2 regions of the Mesorhizobium sp. WSM4817 genome follow, and region 1 is predicted to be linked to the other one. Evidence: predicted binding sites of a transcription regulator. Region 1 holds the regulator's gene; the other holds the start of a gene.
What was found. Region 1 encodes PhoB, which activates phosphate uptake and scavenging genes when phosphate is short. Its sites were predicted from a motif close to TGTCATNNANCTGTCAT; they were not measured.
Positions count from the first base shown of each region.

Region 1 (5,515 bases):
AAAAGGTCTCTGTTCACTACGGCGAGAAGCGAGCTCTGTTCGACGTCGATCTCGATGTCCGCGAGCATCAGGTGACGGCGTTGATCGGGCCATCGGGCTGCGGCAAGTCGACGTTCCTGCGTTGCCTGAACCGAATGAACGACACCATCGATATCGCGCGGGTGAGCGGCAAGATCACGCTCGACGGCGAGGACGTCTACGATCCGAAAATCGATGTCGTCGAGCTGCGAGCTCGCGTCGGCATGGTATTCCAGAAGCCGAACCCGTTTCCGAAGTCGATCTACGAAAACGTCGCCTATGGTCCGCGCATTCACGGCCTGGCCAGGACCAAGGCCGAGTTGGACGGCATCGTCGAATCGAGCCTGAAGAAGGCCGGCCTGTTTAACGAGGTCAAGGATCGCCTACTCGAGTCGGGAACCGGTCTGTCCGGCGGACAGCAGCAGCGTCTGTGCATTGCGCGCGCCATCGCCGTGTCGCCGGAAGTGATCCTGATGGACGAGCCCTGTTCGGCGCTCGATCCAATCGCCACCGCCCGCGTCGAGGAACTGATCGACGAACTGCGCCAGAATTATACGATCGTCATCGTCACCCATTCGATGCAGCAGGCGGCGCGCGTGTCGCAACGCACGGCGATGTTCCATCTCGGGTATCTGGTCGAGGAGGGCGCGACCGACAAGATGTTCACCAACCCCGACGACAAGCGCACCCAGGACTACATCACCGGCCGGTTCGGCTGAGCGGTCCGGCGAATTTCGAACACGAGGACAGCACCATGGGTGAACACACCGTCGCATCTTTCGACGAGGAACTGGAGCACATCGACAGGCTGATCCGCGACATGGACGAGCTCGCCGCCGCAATGGTAGCGGCCTCGATCCGCGCGCTGCTTGCGTCGGACAATGCGATGGCGCAGCGCGTCGTCTCGGACGACGCCATCATGGATGCGCGGCAGCGCGAACTCGATGACAGCGCCATCACGCTGATCGCCAAGCGGCAGCCGATGGCGCAGGATCTGCGCGCCGTGGTTGGCGCAATCCGCATGGCGGGCGATCTCGAGCGCATCGGCGATCTGGCCAAGAACATAGCCAAGCGGGTCAGCGCAGTCGGGCAGAGCGCGACGCCGCGTAATCTGTCGCACGGTATCGACGCGATGGCGGACCTCGTTCTTGTGCAGCTGCGCGGCGTGGTCGAGCACTATGTGTCGCGCGATGCCGGCGCGTTGAAGGAACTGCGCGCCGACGACCAGAAGATCGACGTGAAATACACGGCGGTTTTTCGCGAGCTCCTGACCTACATGATGGAGGATCCGCGCAACATCACCGCGTGCACGCACCTTCTGTTCTGCGCCAAGAATCTCGAGCGTATCGGCGATCACGTCACCAACATCGCCGAAAACGCCTACTTTGTCGTGACCGGGCAGCAATTGCCGGCGGACCGCCCGAAGCTCGACGAAACGACGATGTCGGCGCCGGCGACATGACAGGAGTAACCGGCCGATGATCGCGCCGCGCATCATGGTGGTGGAGGATGAAGAGCCGCTGGGCGTCCTCCTCCGTTACAATCTTGAATCCGAAGGCTATCAGGTCGAGGTGGTGACGCGCGGCGACGAGGCCGAAATCCGGCTGCAGGAAAACGTGCCCGATCTTTTGGTGCTCGACTGGATGGTGCCGGCGGTTTCCGGCATCGAGCTTTGCCGGCGCCTTCGGGTGCGCCCCGAAACCGAGCGGCTGCCGATCATCATGCTGACCGCGCGCGGCGAGGAGAGCGACCGGGTGCGCGGCCTTTCGACCGGAGCCGACGACTATCTGGTCAAGCCGTTCTCGACACCGGAATTCATGGCCAGGGTCAAGGCGCTGCTGCGCCGCGCCAAGCCCGAAGTGCTGTCCAGCGTGCTCAAGGTCGGCGACATCATGCTCGATCGTGAATCGCACAGGGTCTATCGCAAGAAGAGCGAGATCCGGCTCGGGCCGACCGAATTCCGGCTGCTCGAATTCATGATGCGCCACCCGGGCCGGGTCTTCTCGCGCAGCCAGTTGCTCGACAATGTCTGGGGCGAGACGATCTACATCGACGAGCGCACGGTGGACGTCCATGTCGGCCGGTTGCGCAAGGCGGTCAACAATGGTCGCATGCCCGATGTCATCCGCACCATCCGCGGCGCGGGCTATGCGATCAGGGAAGACTAGGGGATGTGCTGATATTCAGGTGATGCCGGCCTGCGAACGGCTGATACCTGCGCTTACCTACAGCGCCGCGCACCCTGTTGGGCACGCAAAGGACGCTGTAGAACTTTGATTTTGCGCACGACCTTTCCGAAATCGATCTCGATTTCGGGGTCATGCGCGGGCTCACGTACCCAAAAGTACGCTCCGCTCCGGTTCTCGGAACCCACCATTCTCGACTCGGCCTGACCTGAATCTCAACACACCCCAAGTCGCGACCCGGGAATCCTTCAAGCCACGTTCTTTCCGACCGAGCCGGCTCGTGCCTGGATGCTCGGCGCGAAAATCTCCTGATCGACGAAGCTTAGCGCCCGCATGGCGCAGCCTTCGCGTATCAGCGGCAGCTCGTTCGGCTCGGTGTCGAAGGAAATCGAACCCGAATGCTGGCCGCCGGCGGTCTGGGCGATGGCCTCGCGCAGGGCCGGCTCGATCAGGTCGAAGGCGGCAGCGCTGGCGCCGACCATGGCCACCGGCGCCGGATCGATCAGCGCAAACAGGCTGCCGAGCCCGAAGCCGAGCGCCTCGCCGGCCTTGCGGTAGGCTTCGCGCTCCGGTCCGTCCATCTCGCGCGCCCGGGCCGCCAAGGCCCGCATGTCGGCGTCGCTGACATCGGCGACCGGCTCGGCGTTCTCGCTCAACAGCCTTGCGTTGCGCCAGATGGCGTAGTTGCCGGCATAAGCCTCGACGCAGCCGCGCCGCCCGCAGCGGCAAAGCGCGCCGCCCGGCCGATGGATCATGTGGCCGAATTCGCCGCCTGAGGAGTGGGTGCCGGTGAACAGCTCGCCCTTCAGCACCAGCCCCATACCGATGCCGTGCGAGAGCAGGATGGCGATGAAATCGTCGCGGTAGCGATCCGGGTGGCGCCAGCGCAGCGCCACGGCCATCATGTTGCAGTCGTTCTCCATGATGGCCGGGATGCCGAACTCGCGTTCCAGAATGTCGGCGAAGGCGATGTTCGTCTGCGGCGTGATCGGCGACCACAACATGGCGCGCGCGTGGGAATCGGTGATGCCCTGGATCGCCAGCGCGATGCGGGCGACGCTTTGGACATCGAGGTCGGGATCTTCGAGCCGGCGCCGGACGATGGCGACACATTCGTCGATCAGCGCGTCACGCGACATGGTCAGCGTGTCCAGCCGGCGCTGTTCCTCGGCGACCACTTGTCCGGCATAATCGATGACGGCGACCGACAGGAAATTCAGCGACAACACGACGGCCAACACCGCAGCGGCTTGCGGATTGAGGCTGAGGCCGACCTGCGGCCGGCCGCGTTTCAGCGAAACCGTCTCGCTCGCCTTGCTCTCGGCCAGGATGCCTTCCTGGATCAGGTCGGCAGAGATCGCCGATATGGTCGAATGGCTGAGGCCGGTGGTCGCGGCGATCTCGGTCCGCGACGGCTGGCCTGCCCGGCGCACGGCCGAAATCACCATCGCCCGGTTGCGCCGGCGCAGATCGTCATGACGGATTCCCACCGACATTTTTTGTTTCCTCCTCATTGCCGCGGCCGCTCATGAATCGGAAGCCGTCGGTATGTCGGACAAATACTGGCAGAAGCAAAAGGGGCTGTCATTATTTATTCCGAGCCTCGAAAAAATCTCGACAGGACGTCAAAATCCATCAGAAATGTGTTGACAGTGCTTCGGCCTTGGACCAGTATTTTTTCGAGGCTCGAAAAAAATAGAGCCTTTGTGCCGGCCTTCGGGCCAGTTGGTCGCGCCCTACGCGGCGCAGGGAGGAATATCATGAAGAGATTCGCAGCCGCCATTCTGGCGGGGGTCGCCATGTCGCTGACGCTCGCGTCGGCCGCGCAGGCCAAGGACAAGGTCATTGGCGTTTCGTGGTCGAACTTCCAGGAAGAGCGTTGGAAGACCGACGAAGCCGCCATGAAGGCGGCGATCGAGGCCGCCGGCGATAAATATATCTCCGCTGACGCACAGTCCAATCCCGGCAAGCAGCTGACCGACGTCGAAAGCCTGATCTCGCAGGGCGCCAACGCGCTGATTATCCTTGCGCAGGATGCCTCGGCCATCGGTCCGGCGGTGCAGAAGGCGCTGGACGAAGGCATTCCGGTCGTCGGCTATGACCGGCTGATCGAGAACAAGGACGTCTTCTATCTGACCTTCGACAACCAGGAAGTCGGCCGCATGCAGGCCCGCGAAGTGTTCAAGGTGGCGCCGGAAGGCAATTACGTCTTCATCAAGGGCTCGGGCGCCGACCCTAATGCCGATTTCCTGTTCGCCGGCTCCATGGAAGTGCTCAAGGATGCCATCGACAGCGGCAAGATCAAGAATGTCGGCGAGGCTTATACGGACGGCTGGCTTCCCGCCAACGCCCAGAAGAACATGGAACAGTTCCTGACCGCCAACGACAACAAGGTCGATGCGGTGGTTGCCGCCAATGACGGCACCGCCGGTGGCGTCGTCGCGGCGCTGACGGCGCAAGGCCTGGCCGGATCCGTCCCGGTTTCGGGCCAGGACGGCGACCATGCCGCGCTGAACCGTATCGCGCTCGGCACACAGACCGTATCGGTGTGGAAAGACGCGCGCGAGCTCGGCAAGAACGCCGCCGAGATCGCCTCGCAGCTGGCCGACGGCAAGCCGATGACAGACATTGCCGGTGTCAAGGATTTCACCACGCCGGGCGGCAATGTCGTCAAGTCGCTGTTCCTGACGCCGATTGCCATCACCAGGGACAATCTCAACGTCGTCATCGACGCCGGCTGGATCAAGCAGGAAGAGGTCTGCGCCGGCGTGGCGGCGGGCACCGTCCCGGTCTGCAACTGATCCGCCTTCGCCAAAAAACTTGAAACGCCGCGGCTTCACGCCGCGGCGTTTTTTCAAAAGAGTTGTTTTTCCGCGTCTCGCGGGTAATTTCTAAGCTGCTTCCGGCATCCGCGGCAGACGGCAACGGTGGGAGGACATCATGACCGACACGATTTCCAACACGCCGGTTGCTGACCGGGCGCGTGAATCCGAGCTCAGCCCCTTCGGCCGCTTCCTCAAGGCAACCGAGCTCGACATACGCATGCTCGGCATGGTCGGCGCGCTGCTGATCATCTGGGTTGGAATCCACATCCTGTCGGGTGGGCTTTTCCTCACGCCGCGCAATCTCTGGAACCTGTCGGTGCAGACTTCCTCGGTCGCGATCATGGCGACCGGCATGGTGCTGGTCATCGTGATGCGCAACATCGATCTTTCGGTCGGCTCCGTCGAAGGCGTCATCGGCATGGTGATGGGCGTTGCGCAGGCAGAATTCCTCATCCGCGTCATGGGATTCCAGCTTGGAAATCCCTG
Region 1 is NZ_JBVVQQ010000018.1:135,488-141,002, forward strand. It holds gene pstB (phosphate ABC transporter ATP-binding protein PstB) at 1-737, shown strand, start outside; gene phoU (phosphate signaling complex protein PhoU) at 773-1,480, shown strand; gene phoB (phosphate regulon transcriptional regulator PhoB) at 1,497-2,186, shown strand; gene AC0L2K_RS23370 (ROK family protein) at 2,453-3,700, opposite strand; gene xylF (D-xylose ABC transporter substrate-binding protein) at 3,965-5,005, shown strand; gene AC0L2K_RS23380 (sugar ABC transporter permease) at 5,145-5,515, shown strand, end outside.

Region 2 (5,515 bases), on a different contig from region 1:
CCTGCTGTCGATCTCGTCCTTCGGCGTGCCGCGATTGCGCAGGCCATAGGCCATGTTGTCATAGACTTTCATATGCGGGTAAAGCGCGTAGTTCTGGAACACCATGGCGATGTCGCGCTCGGTCGGGCCGATGGCGTTGACCACTTTGCCGTCGATGGCGACCGTACCGGCGGAAATGGTCTCCAACCCGGCGATCATCCTCAGCAGCGTCGACTTGCCGCAGCCGGATGGGCCGACCAGCACGCAAAGCTCCTTGTCGGGAATGGCGATGGAGACCCCCTTCACGGCTTCGACGCCGCTCGGATAGACCTTCTTCACGTCCTTCAGATCGACGGTCGCCATCAGCTTCTCACTTTTCGGATTCGACCAGGCCGCGCACGAACCAGCGTTGCATCAGCACCACCACCAGGATCGGCGGCACGATGGCCAGCATCGCGGTGACCATGACCAGGTGCCATTCGGTATCGGCATCGGCAAAGGAAACCATCTTTCTCAACGCGATGACGATGGTGTTCATGTCGTTGCTGTTGGTGACCAGCAGCGGCCAAAGATACTGCGTCCAGCCATAGATGAAGAGGATGACGAACAGCGCCGCGATGTTGGTGCGCGACAATGGCAACAGGATATCGAAGAAGAAGCGCCATGGCCCGGCACCGTCGACGCGCGCCGCCTCGACCAATTCGCCCGGTATGGTCATGAAGAACTGGCGGAACAGCAGCGTCGCGGTGGCCGAGGCGATCAGCGGGATGATCAGGCCGGCATAGGTGTCGATCATGCCGAGATCGACCATCACCTTGTAGGTCGGCAGGATGCGCACCTCGACGGGAAGCATCAAGGTGATGAAGATCAGCCAGAAGAAGGTCATGCGCAGGGGAAAGCGGAAGAAAACGATCGCATAGGCCGACAAGATCGAAATGCAGATCTTTCCCACCGCAACACCGAGCGCCATGATCGTGGTGTTGAGGAGCAGTTGGCCGACGCTGACACCGCCGATGCGGCCAATGCCGCCGAACAGCGCCTCGCTGTAGTTGTTCCACAGCTGGCCGCCGGGCAAGAGCGGCAGCGGCGGCCTGAGGATGGTTTGCAGCGTGTGTGTCGAGGCAACGAACGTGTAGTAGATCGGGAAAGCCACGATCAATATGCCGAGGATAAGCACGGCATGGGCGATGAATGTGCGGAGCGGGGACTGGCCGATCATCGCTGCCCTCAGCCGTAATGGACTTTGCGTTCCACGTAGCGGAACTGGATAGCGGTGAGCGCAATGACGATTGCCATCAGGATGACCGACTGCGCCGCCGAGTCGCCCAGGATCAGATTGACGAAGCCGTCATTGTAGACCTTGTAGACCAGCGTCTCGGTCGCCTTGCCCGGCCCGCCGCCGGTGACGGCATGAACGATGCCGAACGTATCGAACAGGGCATAGACGGTGTTGACGACCAGCAGGAAAAAGGTGGTCGGCGCGAGCAGCGGGAAGACGATGGTCCAGAAGCGCTTGGTCTCGCCGGCGCCGTCCATGGCCGCCGCCTCGATCAGCGTTTTCGGCACTGCCTGCAGACCGGCGACGAAGAACAGGAAATTGTAGCTGATCTGCTTCCAGGCAGCCGCCGACACCAGCAGGATCATGGCGTGGGTGCCGTTGAGCAGCGGGTCCCAGGCGATGCCGAGGCTTCGCAGCAAATAGGCCAACGAGCCGATTGAAGGATTGAACAGAAAAAGCCACAGCATGCCGGCAATCGCCGGCGCCACGGCATAGGGCCAAATCAACAGGGTGCGGTAGAGGCCTTTGCCGCGCACCGCCTTCTCGGCCATGACCGCAAGCAGCAGGGCCACGCACATCGCGACGACCGCGGTCGCAAGCGAGAACACCACGGTGACCTTGATCGAATTGAGGTACGCCGGATCGGCCAGCACCTTGCGGAAATTGGCAAACCAGACAAACCTGGTCCTCAGCCCGAACGGATCCTGTCTGAGCATCGACTGGTAAAGCGCCTGACCGGCCGGCCAGTAGAAGAAAACCAGTGTTATGGCGAGTTGTGGCGCCACCAGCAGGTAGGGCAGGATCTTGTTGGGAAAGACGACGCGGGGAGACAGGCTGATTTCCTTCGCTATCTCGGGGACGCCCACGCGAACTCGCGTGGGCAGACACCAACTGAGATAAACTCGTCAGTTCTCCAGCGCTTCCTTGATTGCGGCGTTGCCGCGCGTAACCGCGTTGTCAAGCGCCTGCTGAGCGGTTTGCTGGCCGGCCAGCATCTTCTCGAACTCCTCGTTCTGGATATCGCGCACCTGCGGCAGGTTCGGCAGCCGCACGCCCTTCGAGTTGTCGGTCGGCGCCTTGCCAGTCATTTGCAGGATGGGTGTCTCACGGCCGGGGTTCTTGTCATAGAAGCCCGATTTCTTGGTCGCCTCGTAGGCAGCAAGCGTCACCGGCAGGTATCCTGACTTCTGGTGCAGATATTCCTGCACATCGGTCTTGGACAGGTAGGCGAAGAACGCCGCGACACCCTTGTATTGTTCGTCCGACTTGGCGCCGAACACCCACAGGCTGGCGCCGCCCGGCGTGGTGTTCTGCGGTGCGCCCTTGGCGTCGCTGTCGTAGGGAAGCTGGCCGATGCCGTAGTTCATGCCGGACTTGACGATGTCGCCGAGGCCGCCCGACGATTCGGTGAAGATGCCGCATTCGCCGGCGAGGAAGATCTGCTTGGCTTCGGAGGTGCGCCCGCCATATTTGAAGGTGCCGTCCTTGGCGAGATCCGCGAGCGCCTGGAAGTGGTTGACAAAAATCGGCGCGTTGATCTTGAGTTCGACATCGCCGCCGGCCAGGCCGTTCTGCTGGGTCGCCCACGACACATCATTCCACGCCGCGAAATTCTCCAGATGGATCCAGGTCAGCCAGGTCGAGGTATAGCCACAAGGGGCGGCGCCGCTCGTCTTGATCTTCTTGGCGGCTTCCCATACCTCGTTCCAGGTCTTCGGCGGGTTGTTCACGTCGAGCCCGGCCTTCTGGAAGATATCCTTGTTGTAGTAAAGGATCGGCGAGGAGGAGTTGTAGGGGAAGGACAGCATGGTGCCGTCCGGCTTCGAATAATAGCCGACGATACCGGGCAGATACTGGCTCTTGTCGAAGGTCATCCCGGCACCGGTCATCACCTCGGCCACCGGCTTGATCGCGCCCTCGGCCGCCATCATCACGCCGGTGCCGACGTCGAACACCTGGAGGATATCGGGCGCCTGGCCGGCGCGGAAGGCGGCGATGCCGGCGTTCAGCGTCTCCGGATAGGTGCCCTTGAACACCGGAACCAGTTCATAGTCGCTCTGGCTGGTGTTGAAATCCTTGGAGATCTTGCCGACGACCTCGGCGTTGGCGCCGGTCATGGCGTGCCACCAGCTGATCTGCGTGACGGCGAAGGCGGAGGTGGTGGAAAGCAGGGTCAAGGTGGCGGCGACACCGGCCGCGAAGCCGAAGAACTTCATGTTTCATCTCCCGTTTGTCATTGGCGAAAGGGGCACTCTCGCAATGCCAATATGTGCCGCCCGTGACAATTGGACAACGGTTTTGTTGCGGGCCGATGAACTTGATTCCACTTAAAGTGGCGTGCGCTTCGAGATGAGACACGATGGAAAGCAATTGAAAAGCCGGCTTACCAATCGAACAACGACGACGACCGGCAATCGTCGGCGCCTCCTAAAGAGCGCACTTTGCGCGACATGAATTAGTCCGACTTGCCGAGCGCCGTCTCGACCAGCCGCTTGGCATCGGGGCTCGACCATTCGGCCGGGCCGTTCATGTGGGCAATCAGGCAGCCTTCACCGTCGATCAGCATGGTGACCGGCAGGCCGAGCGCCAGGCCGCGTGTCTTGAGATCGTTGAACAGCGCCATCGTCGAGTCGCGGTAGTAGCCGAGCGCCTCGACGCCGGTTTCCTCGAGGAACTTCTTCGGCTTGCTGTCGTCGCCGGCATCGACATTGACCGCGACGACCTCGAAAGCATCACTGCCCATTTCGTTCTGCAGCGCGTCGAGCGCCGGCATTTCGGCGCGGCAGGGCGCGCACCATGTCGCCCACAGATTGAGCAGCACCGTCTTGCCGCCATGGTCGGCGAGCGTCATCGGCTTGCCGTCGGGGCTGTTGAAGGCAAGGCCCTTCAGCGATTGCGGCGGATCGGCGGGCAAAAGTGCTGCAACCTGGCCGGTGGCAGCCGCCGCGACCGACTTGGCGCGGTCGGCCTTGGCGGCGCAGGCGACATCGTCCTTGCTGTCGCCAACCGCGACTTGAGCGGGGGCGTTGTTGCCAGAACCGCTTTCGCTGACATATACCGCGACCGCGCCGGCAAGCACGCCTGCCACCAAAGCGGCGAGGATGAGGCGCGGGGCCGGGAAAAATCGATTGCCGTCTGCCATTTTTTAAAACTGCTCCGGAGCACGGGTTATAGCGATGAGCGACAAGAAGGCCAGCAACCAGATGTGGGGCGGACGTTTTGCCTCGGGTCCGGCCGCGATCATGGAAGCGATCAACGCGTCGATCTCGTTCGACCGCAAACTCTACGCGCAGGACATCCGAGGCTCGATCGCCCATAGCGAGATGCTAGCGCAAACCGGCATTATTTCGGCGGCCGATCAAGAAAAAATCGCTCACGGGCTGAACACGATCCTGGCAGAGATCGAAGCCGGCACGTTCGAGTTCTCGACCAGGCTGGAAGACATCCACATGAATGTCGAGGCCCGCCTTGCCGAGCTGATCGGCCCGGCTGCCGGCCGCCTGCATACCGCCCGTTCGCGCAACGACCAGGTGGCGGTCGATCTCAGGCTATGGGTCAAGGACGAGTGCTTTCGCGTCGCCGAGGCGCTGAAGGGCCTGATCACGGCGTTCCTGGAGCGGGCCGAGGAGCATGCGGCAACGGTGATGCCGGGCTTCACCCACATGCAGGCGGCGCAGCCGGTAACCTTCGGCCATCACTGCATGGCCTATGTCGAGATGTTCTCGCGCGACCTGTCGCGTGTTCGCGACGCTATCGAACGGATGGACGAAAGCCCGCTCGGTGCGGCCGCGCTTGCCGGCACCAGCTTTCCGATCGACCGGCACCAGACGGCCAGGGCACTCGGCTTCCGTGAGCCGATGCGCAATTCCCTCGACAGCGTTTCGGACCGCGATTTCGCGCTCGAGTTTTTGGGGCTGGCGGCGATCTGCGCGACGCATCTGTCGCGGCTGGCCGAAGAAATCATCATCTGGTCGACGCCGCAATTCGGCTTCGTCAGGCTGTCGGACTCATTCTCCACCGGCTCCTCGATCATGCCGCAGAAGAAGAACCCCGACGCCGCCGAGCTGGTGCGCGGCAAGACCGGCCGCGTCACCGGCCATCTGGTCGGCCTGCTGACTGTCATGAAGGGCATGCCGCTGACCTACGGCAAGGACATGCAGGAAGACAAGGAATCCGTGTTCGACGTCGCTGAGACGCTCGACCTGATGCTGGCTGCGATGACCGGCATGGTGCGCGACATGACGGTGAATGCCGCCG
Region 2 is NZ_JBVVQQ010000020.1:25,569-31,083, forward strand. It holds gene AC0L2K_RS24175 (sn-glycerol-3-phosphate import ATP-binding protein UgpC) at 1-342, opposite strand, end outside; gene ugpE (sn-glycerol-3-phosphate ABC transporter permease UgpE) at 350-1,198, opposite strand; gene ugpA (sn-glycerol-3-phosphate ABC transporter permease UgpA) at 1,207-2,091, opposite strand; gene ugpB (sn-glycerol-3-phosphate ABC transporter substrate-binding protein UgpB) at 2,164-3,474, opposite strand; gene tlpA (thiol:disulfide interchange protein TlpA) at 3,714-4,400, opposite strand; gene argH (argininosuccinate lyase) at 4,435-5,515, shown strand, end outside.
Region 2: a site for PhoB is predicted at 3,537-3,553, ahead of ugpB (sn-glycerol-3-phosphate ABC transporter substrate-binding protein UgpB). Genes of this name have one in related genera too.